3 regions of the Mesorhizobium sp. Root695 genome follow, and region 3 is predicted to be linked to each of the others. Evidence: predicted binding sites of a transcription regulator. Region 3 holds the regulator's gene; each other region holds the start of a gene.
The links. Region 3 encodes LexA, which represses DNA repair genes until DNA is damaged. Its sites were predicted from a motif close to TGTTCNNNNTGTGTTCNG; they were not measured.
Positions count from the first base shown of each region.

Region 1: a site for LexA is predicted at 5,100-5,117, ahead of ASD99_RS27905 (PA0069 family radical SAM protein). Genes of this name have one in related genera too.
Region 2: a site for LexA is predicted at 2,600-2,617, ahead of ASD99_RS00475 (DNA recombination protein RmuC). Genes of this name have one in related genera too.

Region 1 covers NZ_LMHO01000043.1:255,479-262,391, forward strand. The annotation lists gene ASD99_RS27870 (tRNA1(Val) (adenine(37)-N6)-methyltransferase) at 1-671, shown strand, start outside; gene ASD99_RS27875 (S49 family peptidase) at 751-1,614, shown strand; gene ASD99_RS27880 (hypothetical protein) at 1,744-1,929, shown strand; gene ASD99_RS27885 (4-(cytidine 5'-diphospho)-2-C-methyl-D-erythritol kinase) at 1,950-2,849, shown strand; gene moaB (molybdenum cofactor biosynthesis protein B) at 2,836-3,390, shown strand; gene ASD99_RS27895 (hypothetical protein) at 3,397-4,371, opposite strand; gene ASD99_RS27900 (glycosyltransferase) at 4,517-5,041, opposite strand; gene ASD99_RS27905 (PA0069 family radical SAM protein) at 5,192-6,346, shown strand; gene ASD99_RS27910 (ribonuclease HII) at 6,499-6,913, shown strand, end outside.
Region 2 covers NZ_LMHO01000001.1:95,018-101,930, forward strand. The annotation lists gene truA (tRNA pseudouridine(38-40) synthase TruA) at 1-530, opposite strand, end outside; gene ASD99_RS00460 (GNAT family N-acetyltransferase) at 554-1,060, opposite strand; gene fmt (methionyl-tRNA formyltransferase) at 1,057-2,010, opposite strand; gene def (peptide deformylase) at 2,016-2,546, opposite strand; gene ASD99_RS00475 (DNA recombination protein RmuC) at 2,650-3,921, shown strand; gene ASD99_RS00480 (GFA family protein) at 3,928-4,332, opposite strand; gene ASD99_RS00485 (cation diffusion facilitator family transporter) at 4,399-5,364, opposite strand; gene ASD99_RS00490 (transglutaminase-like domain-containing protein) at 5,505-6,314, opposite strand; gene ASD99_RS35065 (hypothetical protein) at 6,526-6,651, shown strand; gene sugE (quaternary ammonium compound efflux SMR transporter SugE) at 6,860-6,913, shown strand, end outside.
Region 3 covers NZ_LMHO01000025.1:3,370-10,282, reverse strand. The annotation lists gene ASD99_RS22580 (AMP-binding protein) at 1-1,215, shown strand, start outside; gene kynA (tryptophan 2,3-dioxygenase) at 1,212-2,048, shown strand; gene kynU (kynureninase) at 2,125-3,372, shown strand; gene lexA (transcriptional repressor LexA) at 3,819-4,556, shown strand; gene ASD99_RS22560 (ComEC/Rec2 family competence protein) at 4,550-6,913, opposite strand, start outside.

The sequences.
Region 1 (6,913 bases), on a different contig from region 3:
TGGCAGCATCCGTGCCGTCCTCCTTTGCCGGGCGTCTCGCGGATTTCGGTGCCGGCGCCGGGGCCGCCGGACTGGCGGTGCTGTCACGCTGCCCGGCCGCCGAGGCGGTTCTGGTCGAACGCGCGCCCGAAATGTCGGCCTTCGCGGCGGCCACCCTTGCCCATCCCGGCAATGCCCATCTCAGCGATCGTGCCTCTGTGCTCGTCGCCGATGTCACCGTATCTGGGCGGGCTCGAGCGGCCGCCGGCCTCGCCGACAATGATTTCGACTTCGTCATCATGAACCCGCCTTTCAACACAGCACGGGACCGCGCCACCCCCGATCGCCTCAGAAAAGAAGCCCATGTCATGGAGGACGGGCTGTTCGAAAGCTGGATCCGCAGCGCGGCAGGGGTGGTCAGGCCGCGCGGCGGGCTTGCCGTGATTGCCCGTCCCGAGCAGCTCGGCGCCATTCTCGATGCGATCGCGGGGCGCTTCGGCGATGCCCAGATGCTTGCCGTCCACCCTCGCCCCGACGCGGCGGCAATCCGTATCGTTGTGCGGGCAACGCTCGGGGCGCGGGGAAAGCTTGCCATCCGCCCGCCCCTGATGCTGCACGCGCAGTCAGGCCACGGCCCCGATGAGCGCAGCGAAATGATCACCAACGGCCTCGCCTCGCTGTTCGGAGATTGAGCTATTCAGCCGGGCCACATTGCCGTTGGCCGGGAAATGCCTACATGCCTGCAACCTATCGACTGGAGACCGCGCCCTCGTGAAACGACTTATCAACCGCCTGCTGCCGAAATCCTGGCGCTCCACCGTCGTCACCATTCCGGTCATCCGGCTGCACGGCACCATCATGGCCGGCGGCGGCCAGTTCCGGCCGAGCCTGTCGCTGGCTTCGACGGCCGGCCTCATCGAGAAGGCGTTCTCCTACGACGCGCCGGCGGTCGCCATCTCGATCAATTCGCCCGGCGGCTCGCCGGTGCAGTCGCGGCTGATCTTCAAGCGTATCCGTGACCTGGCCACGGAAAAGAACAAAAAGGTGCTGGTCTTCGTCGAGGACGTCGCGGCATCGGGCGGCTACATGATCGCGGTCGCCGGTGACGAGATTTTTGCCGATCCGTCCTCCATCGTCGGTTCGATCGGCGTGGTCTCGGCCTCGTTCGGCTTTCCGGAACTGATGAAGAAGATCGGTGTCGAGCGCCGTGTCCACACCGCCGGCCAGAACAAGGCGGTGCTCGATCCGTTCAAGCCAGAGAAGAAGGAAGACGTCGAACGCCTGAAGGCGCTGCAGCTGGAGGTGCACGGCACGTTCATCGATCTAGTCAAGGAGCGGCGCGGCACGAAACTGAAAAACGATCCGGACCTGTTCACTGGCCTGTTCTGGACCGGCATCAAGGGCCTCGAACTTGGCCTGGTCGATGCGCTTAGCGACATGCGCACGGTGCTCAAGACCCGTTTCGGGGCGAAAACCCAGCTCAGGCTGATCACGGCGCCGCGCGGTTTCCTCGGGCGCTTCGGCCTGTTCGGTTCGAGCAAGGGCTTCTCAGTGCCCGATATCGCAGCAGCCGCCGCCAGCGGCGTGATCGATGCGGCGGAAGAGCGCGCGTTGTGGGCACGCTTCGGGCTTTGAAAAGCCGACAAAACCGTCTAGCATCAGAGCCTGAAGTCTCATGCATGTCGTTTTCCCAAAATCGGATCGACATGCATCAACCGACCCGACCGGCCGCCTTCGCCGGCCCAGCGTGGGAGGAGTTTTGGCATGCCGCAGATCATTTTCTTCACCGTCGTTGGCGTCGCCGCCTATTTCGGCTACCGCACCTTCATCCGCGAAGCCGAGCGCGTGACCGCCAAGGTGCGGCGCACCGAAAAACAGGCGGCCAATGGGGCGATCGGAACGCTGGTCAAGGATCCGAAGACCGGCGAATACCGGCTGGCCAAGGACTGAGCATCATTTCGCATACCATTGTGGACACCGACATCGGGTCGCGTAGCTGGCACGCGCACGCCAAGATAAATCTTGCGCTGCATGTCACCGGCAGGCGCCCTGACGGCTATCATCTGATCGAAAGCCTGGCGGTGTTCACGCGGTTTGGCGACAGGGTCGAAATCGGGCTCGCCGACAGCGACGGGTTTGCCGTGTCCGGCCGCTACGCCCCGGCCGTTCCTCTCGATGCGAGCAATCTGGTGCTCAAGGCGCGCGATGCCTTGCGACAGGCGGTCGGGCACGAGAGAACACCGCCGGTCGCCATCCGGCTCGAAAAGAACCTGCCTGTCGCCTCCGGCGTCGGCGGCGGGTCGAGCGATGCGGCGACCGTCCTGCGCGGGCTGGTGGAGATATGGGCCCTGGACATCGACGGCATCGAGCTGGCACGGATCGGCCTCTCGCTTGGCGCCGATGTACCGATGTGCCTGGCGGCCAGGCCGCTGGTCGCACGCGGCATTGGGGACGAGCTGTCGATGGTGCCGGATTTTTCGGCGCTTGGGCTGGTGCTGGTCAATCCGGGCACGCCGCTCTCGACGGCCGAGGTCTTCGCAGCGCTTTCGCGTCGTGACAACGAAGCCTTGCCGCCGCTGCCACGCAGCATCGACTTTCACAGCCTGCGCAACTGGCTGGAGATCACCCGCAACGATCTCGAGCCTGCAGCGCTTGCCATGCAGCCCGCGATTGGCAGGGCGCTTTCCTGGCTGAACAAGGCTGGATCCGGTTTTTCGCGGATGTCCGGGTCGGGCGCAACCTGCTTCGGCCTGTTCGAGACCGGCAATGTCGCCAAGCGCGCGGCCGCCGAAATCCGCGGCCGCCAGCCCGACTGGTTCGTCGCGGCGACACGCAGCATCGCATCGGAGGGCGCTGATGGCCAGAATTGACGAGAGCCGTTCCTTTATTCCCGTGCGCATCGCAGTGCTGACCGTTTCAGACACGCGCGGCCTCGCCGACGACAAATCCGGCCAGACATTGGCCGATCGCATCACCGAGGCCGGCCACATCCTGGCAGCCCGCGATATCGTCACCGACGACCGGGAGAAAATCCGCGACAAGGTTCTGGCGTGGTCGCTGGACAAGGATATCGATGTCGTGATCACCACCGGCGGTACCGGCTTCACCGGTCGTGACGTGACACCGGACGCGCTGGAGCCGATCTTCGAAAAGCGCATGGACGGCTTTTCGGAAGTTTTCCACCGCATCTCCTACGACAAGATCGGCACCTCAACGATCCAGAGCCGGGCAACCGGCGGCGTCGTCAACGCCACCTTCGTCTTCGTGCTGCCGGGTTCGCCAGGCGCCTGCAAGGACGCGTGGGACGGCATCCTGAAGGCGCAACTCGACTACCGGCACATGCCGTGCAACTTCGTCGAGATCATGCCGCGCCTGGACGAGCATCTGCGGCGTGGCACCAAGGCTGGATAAACAGGCTCAGCGGATGACCGGCTCGCCATGGAATCGCCGGCGCGATGGCGGCGATACGCCGAAGCCGACTTCCATCATCAGCCGCGGCGTGCGCGCCGGCACGGTGCCCATGTGGAAGCCGAACGGGTCCTCGACGAAGCCGAGACCGGCCTCGCCAGTCAGCGTCACCGGGCTCTGCTCGCCATACACATCCAGAACCTCTTGTGCGGGATGGCCGACCAGGAGGGTGAGTTGATGCTTGAGACTGCGTCGCTTGTGGCTGCCCCTGACATAGACATGCGGACCGGTGTCGGCATCGACCGCCTTGAGATAGAAAAAGAATTTCAGCATGCGCCAGTCGTCGAGGTCGAAATGATACTTGCCCAGCGAGGCAAGGTTCTTGTCGGCATCAGAGGCAGCACCGGTCGGAAAACTCCACCAGACGCGCGTCGTGATCAGTTTTGCCTGGCAGCCGAGATAGTGCGCGGCAACATCCAGAAGCAGCGGATCGCGCTGGATGGCCAGCGCCGCCGGGCAGTCGAGGATGCGCTCGAAAAAATGCCCACTGAGCAGCGAGCGGCCGAAGCGCTTCTCGGCCTCGGAATGTTCACCCGGCATGAATTCGAGGCGGCGGTCGAAATTGCCGAAGCAAGGCGTGCGTCCGGCGAAGTCAGCGATCTCCTCGTGGATATCAGACGGCAGGACCAGGCCTGAAAACAGCCCGTCGGAGCGCAGCGCTTCGACCACGGCTTCACGCTCGACGCCGGCAAACATCGTATCCACCGTATTGTCGACTGGACGGGCGCGTTTTGCACCCAGCCAATGCATGCGGCGTCCAGGCATTGTACGCGCCAGCACGAACATCGGCAGCCAGGCGGGGTTTTCGCGAAGATCCTTGAGATAGGTCGGAATGCGCACGGCGATGCGCCGCAACAGGCCGCCGTTGCGCGCAATGGCCTCGAGGCTGGCCGTGCCGGAATTGTCGGGGGTTGTAAGATTCATTGGGTCCTCGACTATGAGAGCGCCACCGATGCCGCATCGGTGTTCACCACTCGGCATGACCCAAACCCAATTCACCGCTTCGGTTGGAAACTAACCCGGCGTCAGATTTTGTGCAATGCACAACGGAGAGAGCACCTGCAAAAAATCATTGTCGTGAGCGATGCTTCTGCTTTACCGGCGCTACCCAGATCTCGGCGTCGAGCCGCTTTGTCGCTAGGCCGCGGGCGATGGCCTCGGCGCTGCCGGCACTCTTGGCCGAGGCCGCGGCCTGACGCTTGCTGATCAGCAATCCGTCGGCCAAGGCACGGTTTCCCGAAAAGACGCGCGCCAGGAACGGCGTGCGGCTGCCGCGCGCCCGCGAAAACCGTGCCGGCATGGTTTGCCTGGCCGTATGGTCGACCACCACGTCGATCCAGCCCTCCACCAGCCGTGCGCCCGGCTCCAGCAGCAGCAGCCAGTCCCCCTTGGCCTGGCGGATGCCGGCAGCAACGCCGCCAGTCACGTACTGACATCCGGCATGCTCGGCCACGCGATGCGTCTGGTCGGTGGAGCCCGTGTCGCAGACGATGACTTCACGCACGACGCCCTCGACCGCGCCGCCAATCAGCGAGGCAAGCGTGCGGGTAAGGCCCTCCTCGTCATTGCGGGTTTCGATGAGAACACTGAGCATCATTAGCCGAATAGCGGAAAGCGCGGCACAGCGCCAGTTATTGCAGCGCACCATAAAAAGTTCTTGCTTTGTTCTCATCGACAAAATAGGAATAATTTCATGAACAGAGCGATTCGACACAACATGGACAGTCCCTGGGAGCGGGCGAAGATGGAACAGATCGTGCGAGCCGACATTGCAGCTTTCGGAGCAGGAAGAGCCGAGATGGCCAATGCGATGATCGAGCAGAGTGGCGTGCGTGTCCGTCCGGACCGCAACCGCGGCAGGTCGGCGGGCATCAATCCGTCCGGCCGGTTCGAGCCAGTCAGCCGGCATGTGTTCGACGATGGCTGGAATTCGCTGGAGGAACTGCCGCCCTTCAAGACCGAAGTGCAGGTCGAGAAGCCGCGCACCATCATCACCCGCAACGAATCGCCCGACATCTCCTTCGACCGTTCGATCAACCCCTATCGCGGCTGCGAGCACGGCTGCGTCTATTGCTTTGCCCGGCCGACGCACTCGTTCATGGGCCTGTCGCCGGGCCTCGATTTCGAATCCAAGCTGTTCGCCAAGCCGGATGCGGCGCGCTTGCTCGACAAGGAGCTTTCGAAGGATGGCTACCAGCCGCGCACCATCGCCATCGGAACCAACACCGATCCCTACCAGCCGATCGAGAAGCAATATCGGATCATGCGCGAGATCCTCGAAGTTCTGGAAGCGCGCGGCCATCCGGTCGGCATCGTGACAAAATCCGCGTTGGTGACGCGCGACATCGATATCCTGTCGCGGATGGCCGAACGGGGGCTCGCCAAGGTGGCGCTGTCGGTGACGACGCTCGATCGCATGCTGGCCAGAACGATGGAGCCACGCGCGTCGACGCCGACCAAGCGGCTGGAGGCGATCCGCCAGCTTTCGGATGCCGGCATTCCGGCTTCGGTCATGGTCGCGCCGATCATCCCGGGCCTGACCGACCAGGAGATGGAACGCATCCTCGATTCGGCACGCGCGGCCGGCGCTCGTGAGGCGGGCTATGTCGTGCTGCGCCTGCCGCTGGAAGTCAGCCCGATCTTCAAGGACTGGCTGCTGCGTCATTATCCTGATCGCTACCGCCATGTGATGTCGCTGATCCGCTCGATGCGCGACGGCAAGGACTACGATTCGGAATGGGGCAAGCGCATGAAGGGCGCCGGTCCCTATGCCTGGCAGATTGGCCGGCGCTTCGAGATCACCGCCAAGCGACTCGGCCTCAATGCCGAACGGCGCACGCTGCGGACCGACCAGTTCGTTGTCGCCGCCAAGGATCAGTTGCAGCTGACGCTGCTTTGAGAATGCACTTCATTGCGGCGGTTTGATCTGCCGCAGCATAGGAATTCCGTCCGGCCTGCCCCGGCCTGCAGACGGTGCCCTCCCGGTCCGACGCCCCACCCGACCCGGAGGGACTTGCGGAGAATCGGAGCCGATGCGAACCTCGCCGCAACATGGCTCGCGCGCGTTCCGATTCTCCGCTTCTCTTTGAGATCATCGAGAAACCCGACTTCTCCTTCGAGACGAAGGCGATGGCGGACGGCCTGTGGCCGGTCGCCGGGATGGACGAGGCCGGCCGTGGCCCCCTGGCCGGGCCAGTGGTCGCCGCGGCCGTGGTGCTCGACCCCGCCAACATTCCGGACGGGCTCGACGATTCCAAGCGCCTCAGCCATTTGCAGCGTGAGGCCCTGTTCCTGCGAATCCTCGGCTCCGCGCTAGCGGTTTCAATGGCGTCGATCAGCGCCGAGGGCATCGACGGCAGCAACATTCTCAAGGCCAGCCTCGAAGCCATGCGCCGCGCGCTGGTCGGCCTGTCGGTTCAACCAAAGCTCGCCCTTGCCGACGGGCGCGACGTGCCACCGGGCCTGC
Region 2 (6,913 bases), on a different contig from region 3:
TCGAGCCGCTCCAGCGTCCTGATCGGGCTGTTGGCCTGGCACTGGGTCGAGCGGAAGGTGGTGAAGTCATGTCGTCCGAGCAGGACCTTCGCCGCTTCATGCATGGCGCCGGTGTCGAGCCGCTTCGGCACCCACCACACCTTTCCCTTGTCGAGCGCGGCCGGCGCGCGGCGGTTGAGGATGCGGTAGAGATAGTGGCGGCCGGTGGCCGAGAAGCGAGCGTCGAAACCGTCCGAGACGACCGTCGCTTTCAGGATGGCGATGCGTGCGCCGGCCGCCTGCAGATGGGCATTGATGGCATCGCGCACCTTGTCGCCTGGCCACGCCTTGGCGAGGTCGACATGCGCCACCTGGGCGGTTGCATGCACGCCGGCATCGGTGCGGCCGGCGGCTCGCAACCTGACCTCTTCGCCGCAGAATTTTTTGATCGCTTGCTCGATCGCCTGCTGCACCGAAGGCTGATCCGCCTGGTGCTGCCAGCCGGCAAACAGGCTGCCGTCATATTCGATGTCGAGGCGAAAACGCGGCATGCCGGGCGGCTATACGCTCTCGCCTAGGCGGCGAGAGCGGTGAAGGCGGAGGCGTAGACCAGCCTGCCTGCCTCAGGTGCGTCGCCCCAGGCCAGCGCCTGTAGCGCCTCGCCCTGGTACTCGCTTTCGAAGTTCTCGGCACGCGCGTGGCTATAGCCGAAACGCCCGTAATAGGTGGGGTCGCCCAGCACCACGGCCAGCGTTTCGCCACCATCCCTGAGGCGGATATGCGCCTCGCGGATCAGCGCCCCGCCAATGCCGCTGCCATGGAACGAAGGCTCCACCGCCAGCGGCGCGAGCGCCACGGCCGCAAAATTCTTGCCGCCATTCTGGACGAACAGCCGCGAAAACAGGATGTGGCCGACCACCTGGCCGTCTTCTTCCGCCACCAGTTCGGCAACGGCGTCGCCACCGGTCACCAGCGCGTCGACCAGCCCGGCCTCCGCCTGCTGGCCGAAAGCGTGTTCCTCGACGAGGCGAATGGCCTCGCGATCCCGCGGCGTCGCCGCGCGTATCGACATCATGCTCATGAGAATTTCATTCCTTTTTCGATCTTGGCCCCGCGCAGGAATTCCGACGCGGCAGCGGGCCTTCCGCCCGCCCGTTGAACTTCGACCAGTCTGATCGCGCCTACTCCACAAGCGACCGTCAGCCGGTCATCGAGAATTCCTCCCGACTCGCCCAAATCTTCCGAAGGCGACAGGCCTTGCGATAGCGTCGAGCGAAGCAGTTTCAGCCGCTCCGGGCGGCCGCCAATTCCTATCTCGGACCAAGCGCCGGGAAAGGGCGACAGGCCACGAATGGTATTGTGAACCTCGCTCGCCGAGCGAGTCCAGTCCACGCGCGTCTCGGATTTATCGATTTTTTTGGCGTAGGTCACCCCTTCCACCGCCTGGTCGGCAAATGTCAGGGTGTTCCTTTCCAGTCCCGCCAGCGCTTCCACCATCAGGGTCGCACCGACACTCATCAACCGATCATGCAGATCGCCGGCTGTCATATCGGGTTCGATGGCGCATTTTTCAACCAGTCCGACCGGACCGGTGTCCAGACCCTCTTCCATGCGCATCACCATCATGCCGCTTTCCAGGTCACCGGCCATGATGGCGCGCTGGATGGGCGCGGCACCACGCCAGCGCGGCAGAAGCGATGCATGGCCGTTGATGCAGCCAAGCCGGGTTGCCTCCAGAACCGCCTTCGGCAGCAGCAGGCCATAGGCGACGACCACGGCGACATCAGCCTGCAGGCCACGGAACGCGGCCTGCTCCGCCTTGCCTTTGAGCGATACCGGGGTCCGCGTTTCGATGCCCAACCGCTCCGCCTCGAGCTGCACCGGTGACGGTGTCAGCTCCAGCCCGCGCCGTCCGGCGGCGCGCGGCGGCTGCGTATAGACGGCGGCGATGTCGTGTCCGGCCTCGGCAATCGCGCGCAACGTCGGCACCGAAAACTTCGGCGTGCCCATGAAGATGACGCGAAGGGGCATGTCCCCTATCCCGCCAGCTTGCCCGGCGCCTTGTCCCTGGCGAGCTTCTTGAATTTCTTCACCACCATGTCGCGCTTCAGTTTCGAGATGTGGTCGATGAACAAGACACCATTGAGGTGGTCGATCTCATGCTGCAGGCAGGTCGCCATCAGGCCCTCGGCCTCCAGTTCCAGCAACTTGCCGTCGCGGTCGAGATACTTGACCCGCACGGAGGCCGGGCGTTCGACCTCGGCGTAATAGTCCGGGATCGACAGGCAGCCTTCCTCATAGACGGAGCGCGCATCGGCGCTCTCCAGGATTTCCGGGTTGATGAAGACCTGCGGCGCCGGCGTCTCGTCTTCCTTGGCCAGATCGATCACCAGCATGCGCAGCGGCTCGCCGACCTGGATTGCCGCCAGCCCGATGCCTGGTGCGTCATACATCGTCGCCAGCATGTCGTCGGCTAATTTGCGCAGGGGCGCGTCGACACGCTCCACCGGATTGGAAACCTGGCGCAGGATGGGGTCGGGAAGGATGATGAGCGGCTTGATCGGCATGGCGTTCCACCTAAGACCTCCAGCGAAAAGCGTCAACCGTTGGGCTTGAGGCTCGTTCACGTTTTGATCTGTGCTATCAGGGCGAATCGTCTATGCTGTCCACATGAATGATCTGAGCACTATCCTTTCGGAGCCCGTCGCCCGGCTTGGCGCCACCACGATCACGCTCGGCCATGCGCTGGCCTTCGGCGCTTTGCTGTTTCTTGGCCTGTTCGTGGCGCTCGTGATCGCGCTGTGGCGGTCGGCCAAGGCGCGCGCTGTGGCGGCCGCGGAAGCCGCCGATCATGCCCGCGACGCCGAGGCACGGATGGCCGGCATTTTGCAATCGCAGGCCGAGATGCAGGGCCGCATGGGTGCCATCGCCGAGGTGTTCGGGGCGCGGCAGGCCGAGCTGACGCAGTCGATCGGCCAGCGCCTCGACGCCATGACCGGTCGTCTCGGCCAGACCATGACCGAGCAGACGAAATCGACGCATGAGAGCCTGGCCAAATTGCAGGAGCGGCTGGCGATCATCGATGTCGCACAGGGCAACATCCAGTCGCTCGCCGGCCAAGTCGTGCAGCTGCAGGCGATCCTCTCCAACAAGCAGACGCGCGGCGCCTTCGGCCAGTCGCGCATGGAGGCGATTGTTGCCGACGGCCTGCCGCACGGCGCCTATGAATTTCAGGCGACGTTGTCGAACGGCAGCCGGCCCGATTGCCTGGTGAAGATGCCGAACGGAGCGCCGTCACTTGCTATCGACGCAAAATTCCCGCTGGAAGCCTGGAACGCCATTCGCGCCGCCGATGGCGCCGATCTGCAGAAGGTCGCCTCGCAGGCCTTCCGCCGCGACATCGAGATCCATGTCCGCGATATCTCGGAAAAATACCTGATCCAGGGCGAGACGCAGGACACCGCCTTCATGTTCGTGCCGTCGGAATCAGTGTTCGCCGAGATCCACGAGAATTTCGAGGCGATCGTCCACAAGGCGCATCGCGCCCGCGTCGTCATCGTCTCGCCATCGCTGCTGATGCTGTCGATCCAGGTCATCCAGGCGATCCTCAAGGACGCCCGCATGCGCGAACAGGCGCATCTGATCCAGGGCGAGGTCATCCGGCTGATGGAGGACGTTGCGCGTGTCGACGAGCGGGTGCGCAAACTGCAGGTCCATTTCGGCCAGTCGGCCAAGGACATCGATGACATCCTGGTCTCGACCTCGAAGGTCACCAAGCGCGGCCAGAAGATCGAGGCACTGGAGTTCGGCGCGCAGCCCGACGGCGACGCCGCCGCGGACGCAGCGTCGCGGGCTCCGGCGGCGCAGGTCGAGCCCGGCCCGCGCGTTGCCGATTCGAAAACCGGACAGCTCAGGCTGAGGGTCGTCGAAGGCGATGATTGAGCCGCGCTACTGCTCCTCTACGGTGGTCATGCCCTGAAATTCAGGCAGCCAGTGCAGCGCCGAGCGGTGCCATTTCTGTTGTGTCGGGATCAAATCCTCGCGTTGCCGCGCGGTACCCGCTCGAATTCCATAGACCTTGGGACCATCTCCGACCGACGTGGCGTAAAGGTGCGAACCGCACTCGGCGCAAAAGGCCTGGGCGCGCTTGGCGCCAGTGGATCCTGTCTTGATATAGACCTTCGGCGTGCCCTTGGTGATCCGGTAATGATCCTCGGGCGCCGGAACCGTCACGCGAAAAGCCGTACCGGTCAGTTGCTGGCAATCCGTGCAGTGGCAGACATTCGTCTTTTCGGGATCGACCTCCGCCTCGTAGGTGATGGCGCCACAATGGCAGCCGCCGTCGATTTTCATCTTCGCTCCTCCAAAGGCTCTTTAATCAATCTTAGCGGGGCAAGACTGTGAGACAATGGCGCAGCGCTAGTCCAGAGCCGGATCGGATGCGGTGTCGATCAGCTTGCGCCGCTTCTCCCAGGTGCCTGATGTCTGCGGCTTGACGAACAGCCGCGTGATCTGCGGCATCTCCTTTTTCAACTTAGCCTCCAGGCGCTCGACGCAGGCTTCGATCTCGGGCGCCGTCAGACGATCCTCGAACTCGATGCTCAGGCCGGCGACGATCTCTGTCGGCCCCATATGGACGGTCAGGACGCCGTTCGCCCGCTGCACCGCCGGATCCTGCTGGGCGATCGCCAGGACCTGTCTCTGCACCTCGAGCGATGCCGGCTCGCCGATCAGCAGGCCCTTGCTTTCGCGTGCCAGGAAGATCGCCGTTGCGCCAAGGATCAGCCCAATGCCGATCGAGGCGGCGCCGTCGAGCTCGGGTATCTCCAGCAGCTCCGCCGCCAGTATGCCGGCGAAAGCGACGATCAGGCCGAGCAGGGCCGCACTGTCCTCGAACAGTACGGTGTAGACGCTCGGATCCTTGCTCGATTGCACGGCTTGCAGCCAGCCCTCCTTGCCCTTCTGCTGGCGAAACGCCTTCAGCGCCACCCACCACGAACTGCCTTCGAACAGGAAGGAAAGACCCAGAACGATGTAGGTCACCTCAGCGTTGGCGACCGGCTCCGGCGCCATGATATGGACCACGCCTTCGTAGAACGACACGCCCGCCCCAAGCGCGAAGACGAGGAGTGCGACGATGAAACTCCAGAAATACAGCTCGCGGGCGTGCCCGAGCGGATGCGTGCGGTCTGCCGGGCGGGCGGCGCGGTGCATGCCGTAGAGCAGAAGGCCGCCATTGCCGGTATCGACCAGCGAGTGCACGCCTTCCGACAGCATTGCCGAACTGCCGGTGAAGAAGGCGGCGCCGAACTTGGTCAGCGCGATGGCGAGATTGCCGGCGAGTGCGGCGTAGATGACTTTCTTTGAGCCGCCATGCCCGGCCATCGTATAGTCCCCGTTCGAGGCACCCAGTCTAACGACCAGACCGCCGAAGCTCCACAAACAACGCGCGAGTAGCCCGATCGTTCAAGACGGCGGCTGCCAAAGAGGTCGCCGGCCAAAGACCGGCGGGCAGGAGACGGCGACTATTCGACGATCTCTTCAGTCCACACCTTGAAGCCGGCGAGCGTGCCCGGCCCGAAAATATGGGTCAGCGGCACGTCGGCGGCGTCGCGGCCGGAGGCGATCAGGATGCGGCCGATGCGCGGCGCGTTGTTGCGCGGGTCGAAGACATGCCAGCGGCCGCCGAGATAGACCTCCATCCAGGCGCAGAAATCCATGCTCGCCCACGGCTTCGGCATGCCGATGTCGCTGATGTAGCCGGTGCAGTAGCGCGTCGGGATGTTGAGTGCCCGGCAGAAGGTGACTGCGAGATGCGCGTAGTCGCGGCAAACACCGCTCTGTTCGCGATAGGCTTCCGCCGCAGTGCGCGTCGGCCGCGCATTGCCGTAATTGAAGACGATATGGTTGTGGACGAAGTCGCAGACCGCCTGCACGCGTGGAATTCCGAGCGGCGTATGCCCAAATAGCCGCCACGCTTCGCTGGCCAGAAGATCGCTCTCGCAGAAACGACTGGGCAGCAGGAACAGCAGCGTGTCCGCCGGCAGGTCACGCACCTCGTGCTGCCAGGCCATCAGGTCGCCCATCTCGAAGGTGCCGGGATCGCGGATCACTGCATCAGTGCCGAAGGTGAAACGCCCGGGCGGCGCGACGAACCGGTTGCACCAGTTGCCGAAACTGTCGCGATAGCTTTCGATCGGCACCGGCGGGTTGGAGGTCAGGAAATCCGGCCGCTCGAGATCGGAGGCACGCGAATAGTGCACATTCAGCATCGCGATGAGCGGCGTTTCCTGAGGAAAGTCGAAGCTCATCTCGCAGCCGATGTGGATTCGCATTGTCGTCCTGACGGCCTGCCTGACGATCACCCGGCGAAGGCACGGGTTGATGCCGCAGTGCGAAGACAACCATGGCACGGACCGCCATGGTTTACGAGCAAATTAGAAACCGGTTGAAAGCGAGCCGCTGACGGCGGCAGCAGTCGCTAACCCCTTGCAGTCGGGCGGTTCTCTTGTTTCACTTCGCTTCCCACATTAGGAGGAACGAATCATGGCTAAAGGTGCGATGAAGGCAGGCAAGGAAGCCCGCAAGCCGAAGAAGGATGCCAAGAAGCCGGTCCCGGCTCCGGCCCTGAAGGCCCCGCCGGTCAAGGCGATGAAGCTCAAGGACAAGTAAGTCCGGTCCATCCGCTTCGGAATAGAACAGCGACCGGCAACGGTGTTGCCGGTCGCTGTTGATCGAGCGCCCGAAATTCCTATGTTGGCGTGGCGGGGACGATCTCGCGCCTCCCCAAAAATCCGGACGGGACGACCCGCCATTGTTTGATTGATCGTCGGACTCCGAAAATCACTTTTCGGTCCGGTGCTCTGATGGAGCGTTGTCGATGTCGTGGATTCTTCTCTTTTTTGCCGGCCTGTTCGAGATCGGCTGGGCAATC
Region 3 (6,913 bases):
ACCGTCGCGCTCTGCGACACCAGGCTGATGGACGAGATGACCGCCTGCGCCAAGGACAGCGCATTCCTCAAACAGGTCATCGGTTTCGACGGCACCGCCAACCATGATGCCGAACTCGATCGTGCCGCGCTCGACAAGCCGGTGACGTTCAGCGCCGTCGACACCGGCCGCGACGACGTCGCGCTGCTTGGCTTCACCTCGGGCACGACAGGCGTGCCGAAGGCGACGATGCATTTCCACCGCGACCTCCTGATCATCGCCGACGCCTACGCCCGCGAAATCCTCCAGGTGACGCCGGACGACATCTTCGTCGGCTCGCCGCCGCTGGCCTTCACCTTCGGTCTTGGCGGGCTCGCGATTTTCCCGCTGCGCTTCGGTGCGGCGGCGACGTTGCTGGAGCAGGCGACGCCACCCAACATGATCCACATCATCGAGACCTACAAAGCGACCATCTCCTTCACCGCGCCGACCGCCTACCGCGCCATGCTGAAGGCCATGGATGAAGGGGCCGACCTGTCGTCGCTGCGCGTCGCCGTTTCGGCCGGCGAAACCTTGCCCGGTCCGGTTTTCGAAGAGTGGACGCAAAAGACCGGCAAGCCGATCCTCGATGGCATCGGCGCCACCGAAATGCTGCACATATTCATCTCCAACCGTTTTGGCGACATGAAGCCTGCGTCGACCGGCAAGCCGGTGGGCGGCTACGAGGCGCGCATCGTCGACGACGAGATGCGCGAGTTGCCGCGCGGTGCGACCGGCAGGCTGGCGGTGCGTGGCCCGACCGGCTGCCGCTACATGGCCGATGACAGGCAGAAGGACTACGTCCGCGACGGCTGGAACCTCACCGGCGACACCTTCACGCAGGACGAGGACGGCTTCTTCCATTTCGCCGCGCGCTCAGACGATATGATCGTCAGCGCCGGCTACAACATCGCCGGCCCCGAGGTCGAGGCGGCACTGCTGTCGCATCCGGACGTCGCCGAATGCGCTGTCATCGGCGCCGGCGATGCCGAGCGCGGCCAGATCGTCGAGGCGCATGTCGTGTTGGCGCAGGGCGTGGCCCCTGACGCGTTGACCACCAAGCGCCTGCAGGACCACGTCAAGGCGACGATCGCCCCTTACAAATATCCACGGTCAGTGAAATTCATCGCCGCTCTGCCCAAGACCCAGACCGGCAAGATCCAGCGCTTCCGGCTGCGTACGGAGAAAATCAATTGAGCGAGCCCTACGATCCGGCGTCCGAAGGCGCGCAGATGTCGTTCAAGGAGCGCATGTCCTACAGCGACTATCTGCACCTGGAGAAAGTGCTGGAGGCCCAGACGCCGCTGTCGTCGGCGCATGACGAGATGCTGTTCATCATCCAGCATCAGACCTCCGAACTGTGGATGAAGCTCGCCCTGCATGAGATTGGCGCTGCGATCCGTTCGATCCGAGCCGACCGGCTCGAGCCGAGCTTCAAGATGCTGTCGCGCGTCGCGCGCATCTTCGAGCAACTGAACAATGCCTGGGACGTGCTGCGGACGATGACGCCCAGCGAGTACACCGAGTTCCGCGATGCGCTCGGCCAGTCCTCGGGTTTTCAGTCCTGGCAGTATCGCGCCATCGAATTCATGGCCGGCAACCGCAACCTGGCCATGCTCGGGCCGCATAAGCACCGGCCGGACCTCAGCGGGAAGCTGGAGGCGATCCTGGCCGAGCCTTCGCTCTATGACGAGGCACTGCTGCTTCTGGCGCGCAACGGGTTCGACATCGGCGCCGATGCCAGGCGCACGGACTGGCGTGAGACGCGAACCGAAGATGAAGAGGTCCTGGTCGCCTGGCAGACCATCTACCGCGATCCGCAGCGCTACTGGATGTTCTACGAACTGGCCGAGAAGCTGGTCGACTTCGAGGATTATTTCCGCCGCTGGCGCTTCAATCACGTTACCACGGTCGAGCGCATCATCGGCCTGAAGCGCGGCACCGGCGGCACGTCGGGTGCTTCGTATCTGAAGAAGATGCTCGAGGTCGTGCTGTTCCCGGAGCTGTGGACGGTCCGCACAAGGCTCTGACATCGAAATTCAGGCACACCGAGGGGACGCGTCTGTGGCGGAAAACCCTTCGCGAACAACAGAGGACTGACTGACCATGGGTGGAATTCCTGATCTGGCTGCAATCGAAGCGATGGATGCCACGGATCCGCTGCGTGCCATGCGCGATCGTTTCATTTTGCCAGAGGGGGTGATCTATCTCGACGGCAATTCACTGGGGGCAGCGTCGCATGCCGCTCTTGGCGAGCTGCAGCAGGCGGCGACCCAGGAATGGGCCCAGGATCTCATCCGAGCCTGGAACACAGCCGGATGGTTCGACATGCCGATCGAACTCGGCGACCAGATCGGACGCCTGATCGGAGCCGCGGCCGGCCAGACCGTCGTCTGCGACACGACGTCGGCCAACATCTACAAGGTGCTGCATGCGGCGCTGGAGATGCGGCCCGGCCGGTTGGCCATCGTCGCCGAGGGTGATAGTTTTCCCACCGACCTGTACATCGCCGAAGGCGTGGCCTCGACCCGGGATGGCGTCGTGCTGCGCCTCGCTGGCGTCGACGCGCCAACCATCGAAGAGCTGATCGACGAAAGCGTCGCGGTGGTGGTGGTCAACCACGTCAATTACAAATCGGGTGAACTGCGCGACATGGCGGCGCTGACGCGCAAGGCTCATGCGGCCGGAGCGCTGATCGTCTGGGATCTCTGCCACACCGCGGGCGCTCTGCCGGTCGAACTCGACCATGCAAATGCCGATTTCGCCATCGGCTGCACCTACAAGTACCTCAACGGCGGTCCGGGCGCGCCTGCCTTCATCTATGCCGCAAAGCGCCACCACGGCGATATCAGCCAGCCGCTCAGTGGCTGGTGGGGGCATGCGCGGCCCTTTGCCTTCGAACAGGGTTATGTTGCCGGCACCGGCATCCGCCGCTTTCTGTGCGGCACGCAGCCGGTCCTGTCGATGCGGGCGCTCAAAGGCGCGCTTGCCATCTGGAACGACGTCGACATGGCGGCATTGCGAAAGAAGAGCGTCGCGCTGACCGAACTGTTCATCCAGCTCGTCGAAGAGAAGTGCGGCGCCTATGGTCTCACGCTGGAGAGCACCCGCGACGCGACCAAGCGCGGCAGCCAAGTGTCGTTCCATAACGATCACGGCTATCAAATCATGCGGGCGCTGATCGAGCGTGGGGTGATCGGTGATTTCCGCGCGCCATCGACCATCCGTTTCGGCTTCACACCGCTCTATGTCGGCTACAAGGATGTGTGGCTGGCGGTCGAGGTGCTGGAAGACATTCTGCGCACGGGTGCATGGAAGGACCAGCGTTTCGCCGTCAAGGAGGCTGTCACCTGACGCAGCCCTTTCGACGATCTGTCGTCGCCGGCTCTCCCCAAGTCATATGACCGAGGGACGAATTTCCAGCTCGCAAATGCGTTCATTGCTGGGGGCCAGCGCCAGCCGCGATAATTAACCAAGGTTGGCATTTTGGCTTCGTTTCGTTCACTGCGAACGAACGCCCGAAAAGCTGAAATACCCACATTCGAGGGGCCTATCGACAGCTCATGCCAACACTGAGCTCGGCATGGACCACAGGCCATTAACCATAACAATTTCAATGCCAGAAAGCGCAACGTGACGGCAGACAGTCGTCAACGAGGCCCGTTTTCCAACACCGAAAAATTTCCGCCATCTTAACAAATTCATTAAACTTTAAACAGTTGCGGAACACAACTGGAACAGATAGTGTTTGTTCTGGGTTTGTTTTTCTGATTCTGATTTCCGGTACCTTGGGGGCCGCCATGCTGACGCGCAAGCAACACGAACTGCTGATGTTCATCCATGAACGCCTGAAGGAAAGCGGCATTCCGCCATCCTTCGACGAGATGAAGGAGGCGCTCAATCTTGCCTCCAAATCCGGGATTCACCGGCTAATCACAGCTCTAGAGGAGCGCGGCTTCATTCGGCGGCTGCCCAACCGGGCACGCGCGCTGGAAGTGTTGCGGCTGCCGGATTCGATCGCGCCCGGCCTCAACGCGGCAAAAAAGTTCTCGCCAAGCATTATCCAGGGCAGTCTTGGTCAAGGCGGCCTTGGCCGGCAGCTCAAGCCGGCGCCTTCGCGGATGTCTTCGGCCGGCAATGACGACGACGTGGTCTCCGCCATTTCGATCCCGGTGATGGGCCGCATCGCGGCAGGTGTGCCGATCGATGCCATCCAGCATCAGACGCATTCGATTTCTGTGCCGCCGGACATGATCATGGGCGGCGAGCACTATGCCCTTGAGGTCAAGGGCGACTCGATGATCGATGCCGGCATCTTCGACGGCGATACCGTCATAATCCGCAATGCCAATACGGCGAGCCCCGGCGAAATCATCGTGGCGCTGGTGGATGAAGAGGAAGCGACGCTGAAGCGGTTCCGCCGCAAGGGCGCCTCGATTGCTCTCGAAGCCGCCAATCCAGCCTATGAAACCCGTATTTTCGGCCCGGACAGGGTCAAGGTGCAAGGCAAGCTCGTCGGCCTGATCCGCCGCTACTGAGGTGGCTGCGGTTTAACCACTGGCTTCTCTGGTCCCTTGAAGGGCGGCAGTCCCCTCGCCTCGCGTGAGAATTTGCGTTGTACATGCCAGGGCCGGTAAGGCCTGTCCACCGCGAAGCTGACGGTTGCCGGCGTGGTCGCCGACTGGCGATCGAAGAAGATGGCAGCGCTGCCTTTGCGAGCCAGTTGTCGCTTGGTGATGACGAGAACCAGCGGATTGTGACAGGCGTCATAGGCCGTGGCGTCATTGACAACGATCAGCTCGGCAAAGCCGCAGGCTTTCCAGGTGTCTTTTCGGTCTTCGACATAGGCAATGATCGCACCGGACGTGTGCCTGGCCAGACAGACGCCCGAGGTGCAATAGAACGGCGATCCCGGCGGCAGTTCCGGGGCATCCGCGATCTCGAATTGCCCATCGCCCTTGTCGAACACCTCCGGCACGACGATGGTTTCGGATGTCAGTGCGCGTTTCCAGTTGTCGACGGTGAATTCGTTCGGCCGTGCGCGGCTGACGGCGAGCTCGCCGCCGCCGATCGGCAACGCAACCAGTCGGGCGTCCTCCGAGATCAGCACGTCGGGCGTGCGCGCATCCGAGACGGTCAGCAGGCCGGCAAGCGCAAAGGGAAGAGCCGCGAGCCGCAGCCGTGTCGTCGCCATCGTCGCGATGACCAGGGCAATCGCCACCAGCAGGACAGACTGCTGCGAAATCAATCCGACCCCATCGACAGGCGAACGCTCGGAGATCCACGCCGATATGGTGACCATCGCCGTCAGGCCCTCGCCCATCAGATACAAAAAAGGTCCATCGGCGCCAAAGGGCATCGTCAGTGCGCTGATCACGGCAAGCAGCATAACGACCGAGACAATCGGCATGATGGCCAGATTGGCAAACAGGCTGAGCGGCGACACGCGCTGAAAATGCCAGATGGCAAACAGCGCAGTGGCGCTGCCGGCGATGATCGAGGTCATGGCAAGGCCACCCGCCGCCAGCAGGAACTTTCGCGTCAGGAAGCCAGGTAAGGATCGCTTTGGCGGAGGCGGTCTGGTTTTCCCCGCGCGATGATCCGACCAGCCGGCATAGGCGCCGACCAGCGCGGCAGTCGCCGCGAACGACATCTGAAAACTTGGGCCGACCACTTCATGCGGCGACACCACGATGACGGCGATCGCCGAGATCGCCAGATTGCGCATGGTGAGTGCTGCCCGATCGAACAGCACGGCAATCAGCATCACTGCCAGCATGATGAAGCTGCGCTCGGCGGCAACCACGACGCCTGAGATGATGAGATAGGCGGCGATCGAAAGCAATGCCGCGGCGGCGGCATATTTCTTGACCGGACGGCGCGCGGAAAAGTCCGGGAACAGGGCGAAGGCACCGCGCAGCAAACCCATGATGGTGCCGGCGACCAGCGCCATGTGCAGCCCGGAGATGGAGATAATGTGGTAGATGCCGGTACGCCGCATCGCTTCATTGATTTCATCGGGAATGCCGGCGCGCACCCCGACGATCAGCGCAGCGGCGATCTCGCCTTCGGCGCCACCGACGCTGGCCCTGATATGATCGGCAATCGCTTCACGGGCATTTTCCACGCGAGAGGAAAGGCGGGCCGACAGCGGCATGTCGCCGTCATCAGTGACGACAAGCTTTGGATTGCCGAGAAAGAACCCGCTGCCGCCGATGCCTGCGAAATAACTGTCGAAGGAGAAGTCGTAGCTGTCCGGCCGCACCGGACCCGTCGGCGGCAACAGCTTGGCATATCCCGTGATCAGGGACCCGGCGGTTGTGTCTGCCGGGATCTTTCGTGCCGAAAGCCGCACCCGCTCGGGCGCATAGCGCAATTTCGGCCTTGCGGTCGACGTCACGTCGATGGTCAGCCGGACGCGACCGGTCTCCATCCGGTCGAGCGAGACAACCCGGCCGGTCACCTGCGTCGAGATTTCCGAACCCAGCATCTGTGTGCCTGCCCGCCATGTCTCGACCTTTGCAGCGAGCAGACCCAGCGCGCACAAAAGTGCCGCCATGAAGCACAGATGGGTCTTTGGCCAGGAACGCGAGACCCCCGCACATAGGGCGGCAAGGGCGACGACCGCGACGGGCTTGGCAAAGTCAGGCTCCGCCGCCAGCGAAAAGTAGCCGATCGCTCCGACTGCCAGACAGACCGGCACCAGCAGGAAAGCGATGCCTCGGTCGAGTTCCAGGCCAGCCGCAGTGGCTACGCTGTGGCGCAGGCGACGCAGTGAAATCCGGCCGATTCGCCGGCGCACGCGCACGACCCTGTCGGTTTCGGCAACTGGAATAGAGGCGGCGACATCCGCTTGTACGGGCGCTTTGCCGGGAGCCGGCACAAGGGGCGACGG